Anaerobacillus alkaliphilus: one gene and its partner. The protein of the gene in region 2 interacts with the protein of the main gene of each other region in a pairwise test. Links are inferred from orthologs where the notes say so. Each region holds a gene or a part of one and is shown on either strand. Other genes may lie near its edges. The genes, in order: ndk and DS745_RS05455.

Region 1 (3,202 bases), on a different replicon or contig from region 2:
CTTTTTTATTTTGCAATGTTTTTTATGATATTTTCCCCAGAAAAATAAGAAAAACGCAAGGCGCCCGCCTATCGGCGACAAGCAAATGTTCTGACAAGCGACTTCCTGAAATTCTTCTTTGCAAGCTTTGCGACGAGTAATCGCAGGAGCAAGTAGTGCGCTCTTTCACTTTTTATCTAGGAAAAAGGCATTACACTTTTTCTTTGGTCAGGTTATTTGACCTCGAGCCCATGGCGCCTGGAGCTAGACAATATTAAAGTCGAAATTATATACTTTCCTATAATGCCAAAAAGGTTAATCATTGATTAACCTTTTTATGTCCTAATTCTTTTTTCTATAAAAAAACGTATCCTCTGTATCAAACGCATACTCACTCGGATTAAAAATTTGTTCGGTACTCCCAACAAATAAGACACCATCCAACCGTAATGATTGACTAAACTTATGATATAAATCATGCTTTGCTTCTTCCGTAAAATAAATCATCACATTTCGACAAACAATTAAGTCAAAATTCATGTCAAACCGGTCAGCAAGCAAATTGCCTTGTTTAAACGTAATCATTTTCTTTAGCTCGTCTTTTACTCGATATCCCATACCATCGTTTATAAAATGCTTTTGTAGCATATCCTTTGGAACATCTTTCATTGATCGATCAGTATAAATACCAGATTTTGCTCTTTCTAAGATGGCTTTATCGAGATCTGTCGCGAGAATTGAAAAACTACCCGACGGAACTAGTTTCGATAAAATCATTGCTAGGGTATAGGGCTCTTCTCCAGTGGAACAAGCGGCACTCCATATTTTCAAGCGCTTATTCGATTCTAACAGACGAGGAAGAATTTTAGTTTCTAGCACTTCCCAACGTTTCGGATTTCGATAAAATTCTGAAACATTAATGGTCATTCTCTCTAGGAATTCATCAAATAGCTCTTGACTTTTCATCATTGATTGGAAATAGGCAGAAAAATCAGCATAACCTCGTTTGTCCCTTAAAGAAGTTAATCTTCGTTTCATTTGAGCCTCTTTGTATAAAGCTAAGTCAATTCCAGTTTTCCCTTTAACATTATGTATAAACCCTTGATAGTCATCCATTTCTAGTTCCCCTTTATAAAAAAGCCTAAGCGCCTAGTTATGCCAAATTGACAAACTCTTTATTTATCTTTTCTTTATAACATATTTTACTATGAGTTACTAGACAAAAAAAGCAACTCCTAGACGATATTAGACAAAAAATGAGGACCCAAGCAAACGCTTAGGCCCTCATTTTTTATTTTTATATTATGTCCAAGTACCAATTGTTTTTTCGTAGTTATTTAATTCCTCTTCTTTAAAGAAAATTCCGATCTCACGAGCAGCACTTTCTGGAGAGTCAGAACCATGAATTACGTTCATGCTCAATTTAGCAGCGTAATCTCCACGGATTGTTCCTGGTAGAGCATCTTTTGGGTTAGTTGCCCCCATCATTTGACGAGCGATACTAATAACGTTCTCACCTTCCCATACCATTGCAAATACAGGACCAGAAGTAATAAAGTCAACTAATTCACCAAAGAACGGACGCTCTTTATGCTCTGCATAATGCGTTTCTGCCATTTCTCTTGAAACCGTTAACAATTTTGCACCTACTAATTGAAAACCTTTGTTTTCAAAACGCGAAACGATTTCGCCTACTAAATTTCTTTGTACACCATCAGGTTTCACCATTAAATATGTTCTTTCCATCCGTAATAACCTCACTCTCAAAGTATGTATTTATTTTGTTGGACAAGTTACCTATTATTCTCAGAAAGACCAACATTCAGAATTATAACAAACATTCACTAGATATTCAATAAATTGAGATTTCGCTTAGGAACACACTTCTACTAAAAAATCAGGCTGTTTTCGCAAAGTTTGTTGCTTTCGTAAAAATCCCAAAAGCCGGATTTTTACACATATCATGCTATTATTTCACTACTTATATAGTATGCACTGCTCTTTTCTTCCAAATTTAAGGGTTAGATTCCCGTCTAAGGAATTTTTCCAGCTAAATTAATGTTAAAAAGCAACAGTTTTTTGTGCGACGAGTAACCGCAGGAGCAATGTTTTAGAAAAGAGCCAAAAATAAAGACATATACAAATGCATATGTCCTTTTTATTAGTATTTTCTTGTACCAATATATTTGGCAATTTGATAAAAAGAGTCTTTGGCTGGGATGTCTGGTAGATTTTCAAGTTCACGATATGCCTTAGTAAGATAGCGATCACTTATCTCAAATGAATACTCAACTCCACCTGTTTCTTTAATCATTTGGATGATTTCACTCATTACTTTTTTATCTGATGTTTCATTATTTATCATTTGAACAACATACTCTCGTAATTGGGAGTTCTGCTCCATACTGTATAAGGCTGGTAAAGTAACATTTCCTTGTTGTAAGTCACTACCGGCTGGCTTCCCTAACTCTTTTTCTGTAGCAATAAAATCCAAAATGTCATCCGTAATCTGAAATGCCATTCCTACATTATATCCGTAGCGATACAGGCTTAATTGGATATCTCTAGGGGCATCAGCAGCTAGTGCACCTAGGCGACAACTAACAGCAATTAAAAGAGCAGTTTTGCGTTTAATTCTCCTTAAATAGTTACGAAAGTTTTGGTCCCAGTTATACTGATCACGTATTTGCTCTACCTCACCAATACACATCTCAACCATTGCATCTGAGAGAATTTGATGAACTTCTGGTTTATCACAATTTGTTGCCATTTCAATTGCCCTAGCAAAAATATAATCACCAGTATACATAGCCACGCGATTATCCCATTTTGATTTTATCGTCTTCTTCCCACGACGTAAATCAGCATCATCAATGACATCATCATGAACTAGAGATGCCATATGAATAAGCTCTAATGGTACAGCCACTTGTTTAATTTTTTCAATCTCATAATCTCCAAATTTAGCTGCAAGTAGAACAAAAACAGGTCTAATACGCTTTCCACCAGCCTTCAATAAATGGGAAGAGGCCTTTTTTAAAATCGGATGCTTAGCGTCAATTGTCGCCTCTAATTCTTTTTCTATTTTTGCTATATCAGAGCGTAAATGCCAATATATATCCGTTAACTTCATGCTCTCCACCTTAAACTAAATGGAATGACAATGATCTAATGCACTCCATAATGATATTGTGTTCACTTTCTTTAACAACCCTAACTCCGT
Region 2 (3,051 bases):
CGGGAAACGTTACCGTCGCCATGATGAGATCGGCACACCATTCTGTATCACGTATGACTTCGACTCACAAGAAGACAACATGGTAACAGTACGTGACCGTGACACAATGGAACAAACTCGCGTAGCAATTGCAGAATTAAAGAGCTTTTTAGAAGCAAAAATGCAGTTTTAAGATAGAAAAAAGAGCTTAGCCTGGTGGCTAAGTTCTTTTATTATCGTTATTCGATCATTTGCTGGAATTATTCTATCAATTGGCTAATTAATACGATCATTTAGATAAGTTATTCTATCAAATAAGGTTGTTTTTCAATCATTTGGTTAAGTTTAAGCCTAGAACTTACAAAAAGGAGAAGAGCTTAGCCTGGGGGCTAGGCTCTTCTTTTCAGTTATACGATCATTTGCAAGGAGTATTCTATCAATTGGTTGATTTATTCGATCATTTGCTGGGACTATTCAATCATTTAGGTTAATTATTCTATCAAATAAGGTGTTTTTTCAATCATTTGGTTAAGTTTGAGCCTAGACTTGTAAAAAAGGAGAAGAGCTTAGTCATCATTTAAGCTCTTTTGGGTGCTACTCCACTACCCTCGCCACCGTTGGCAAATCTGCCGGAGCCCACTCAATAGAGGTTAAATGGTCCTTGCTAACCCAACGCAGCTCCGCATGCTCTAGCGCTTTTGGTTCACCTTCAATAATCTTGGCGTGGTAGGTAAGCAGCCTCACTTTAATCGTAGGATACTCGTGTACAATGTTGGCAACCAACTCACCGACTTGTAGTCTGCAGCCCAGCTCTTCTTGAATTTCCCGCACGAGAGCTTCTTCAGGAGCCTCGCCTTCTTTAATTTTACCTCCAGGGAATTCCCATAGGTTTGGCATCGACATGGTTGAAGAGCGTAAGGCGCACAAAATTTCGCCTTGTTCGTTCTGGATAACGGCACCAACAACGTTTATTGCTTTCATTTTGAAACCTCCAAACTTTCCGTTACTCTTACTATAACCATAACAGTATAATAGTGATAACAAATAGATGAATTTCATAATTACCTTAATCGAGCCATATTGAACTAAATGTAGTTGCGAATGTTTTAACGCAACTACATTTAGTATCGTAATGGCGATAATATTGAATTATGAAATTCATAAAAAAAGTAAAGGAATTTAGTGATGATAAAAAATGATTGGTTCCAACTTCTAAAAGAAGAATTTGAAAAACCGTACTTTAAACAAATAGAACAAATCTTACAAAACGAAGCAGGTCCTGTGTACCCAAACCAAGAAGATCGTTTTAATGCGCTAAGCTCTACTTCTTATGAAAATACGAAAGTTGTTATCCTAGGACAGGACCCTTACCATGGCCCAGGTCAAGCGCATGGGTTGAGCTTTTCTGTTCAAAAAGGTGTGAAAGTACCGCCAAGCTTAAAGAACATCTATAAAGAGTTAGAGGCAGACTTAGGTCATCCAATCCCTACTCATGGGAATTTGCAAGCGTGGGCAAACCAAGGGGTGCTCTTATTAAATACGGTCTTAAGTGTAAGAGAAAAAACTCCAAATTCCCACAAGGGAATTGGTTGGGAGATCTTCACCGATAAGATTATATCCTTACTTAATGAGCGAGAACAACCAGTCGTCTTTATTCTATGGGGCAAACATGCCGCGCAGAAACGTACGCTGATTACAGAGCCGCATCATCTGATCCTTGAGTCCGCGCACCCAAGTCCGTTTTCGGCAAACCGCGGCTTCTTCGGTAGTCAACCGTTTTCGGTAGCCAACCATTTTTTACAGGAAAAAGGATTGTCAAAAATTGACTGGAGAATTCCAAATCAGTACGATAAAGAAAAGTGAGGAGGTTAGGTATGAAATCAATTCAAGACACAACAGTCCTACATAACGGCGTAAACATGCCGTGGTTAGGATTTGGCGTTTATAAGGTAGAAGAGGGTCAGCAGGTCGAAGAAAGCATACATACAGCTTTTGAGGTGGGATATCGAAGCATTGACACGGCAGCCTTTTACGAAAATGAGGTTGGTGTGGGTAAGGCAGTAAGAAACAGCGGGATCGCGAGAGAAGAAATCTTTGTAACGACAAAGGTCAAAAATCCAGATCAGGGCTACGAGTCGACGCTGCGTGCCTTTGATGAAAGTTATAAAAAGTTAGGGCTAGACTACATTGACTTATACCTGATTCACTGGGCGGTTCCTGGCAAGTATTTAGATACATGGCGAGCGCTTGAAAAGCTTTATAAAGATGGGTTGGTTCGAGCGATTGGCGTAAGTAACTTTCAAATTCATCACATAGAGGATGTATTTTCAATCTGTGAAGTCAAGCCGATGGTAAATCAGGTTGAATACCATCCACTTCTGACTCAAGAGCCACTGCTTCGCTACTGCAAGGAACAACAAATTCAACTAGAGGCATGGAGTCCGTTAGCTAGAGGTCAAATATTGGGCAATCCAACCTTAGTTGAGCTAGCAGAAAAATATCAGAAATCACCGGCACAGATTGTCTTACGTTGGGACTTACAAAATGGTGTTGTGACCATTCCGAAGTCTGTGACTGTAAAGCGAATTAAAGAAAATGCGGACATATTCGATTTTGAGATATCGCAAGAAGATATGAAGCTAATTTCTGGCTTAAATGAAGACTTCCGAACGGGTCTTCACCCAGATGAAATCAAATAGTCGAGGAGGAGAACGAATGGAGAAGAAGATTGGGTTTATTGGTGTTGGTGTGATGGGGGTCCACATGGCTTCGCACCTGATGAACGCGGGCTATGAGGTTGTTGTTTACAATCGAACCAAAGAGAAGGCGTTGCCATTGCTTGAGGCTGGAGCCGAGTGGAAAAATACGGTGAAAGAGGTAGCAGAAACTGCTGATGTGATTATTACGATTGTTGGCTATCCTCATGACGTGGAAGAGGTCTACCTTGGGGCAAATGGCTTACTGAACCACGCGAGAAAAGGTACATATTTCATTGATATGACAACGTCTAAGCCAGCATTGGCAGTGGCGATCCATGAGGAAGCAAAGAAACGTGACATGCATGCCTTAGAT

What was found.
Region 1: the proteins of DS745_RS05455 (region 2) and ndk interact in binary tests that used the Escherichia coli proteins (3 or more experiments, as listed by UniProt). The link is inferred for Anaerobacillus alkaliphilus from one-to-one orthologs.

The regions. Positions count from the first base shown.
Region 1 is NZ_QOUX01000001.1:133,121-136,322, reverse strand. The notes cover bases 4-2,872. They hold ndk (nucleoside-diphosphate kinase), read right to left. Parts: upstream 1,726-2,872; coding sequence 1,282-1,725; downstream 4-1,281. Other genes in these bases: hepT (heptaprenyl diphosphate synthase component II), read right to left, coding at 2,141-2,872; DS745_RS00725 (CheR family methyltransferase), read right to left, coding at 322-1,095. Outside these bases: more of hepT, read right to left, coding at 2,873-3,112; DS745_RS00710 (menaquinone biosynthesis protein), read right to left, coding at 3,128-3,202. UniProt on the Escherichia coli protein: Major role in the synthesis of nucleoside triphosphates other than ATP. The ATP gamma phosphate is transferred to the NDP beta phosphate via a ping-pong mechanism, using a phosphorylated active-site intermediate.
Region 2 is NZ_QOUX01000021.1:82,726-85,776, reverse strand. Bases 286-3,003 are described here. They hold DS745_RS05455 (uracil-DNA glycosylase), read left to right. Parts: upstream 286-1,164; coding sequence 1,165-1,842; downstream 1,843-3,003. Other genes in these bases: DS745_RS05445 (NAD(P)-dependent oxidoreductase), read left to right, coding at 2,695-3,003; DS745_RS05450 (aldo/keto reductase), read left to right, coding at 1,854-2,678; mutT (8-oxo-dGTP diphosphatase MutT), read right to left, coding at 574-960. Also shown: DS745_RS05465 (glycine--tRNA ligase), read left to right, coding at 1-172; more of DS745_RS05445, read left to right, coding at 3,004-3,051. UniProt on the Escherichia coli protein: Excises uracil residues from the DNA which can arise as a result of misincorporation of dUMP residues by DNA polymerase or due to deamination of cytosine.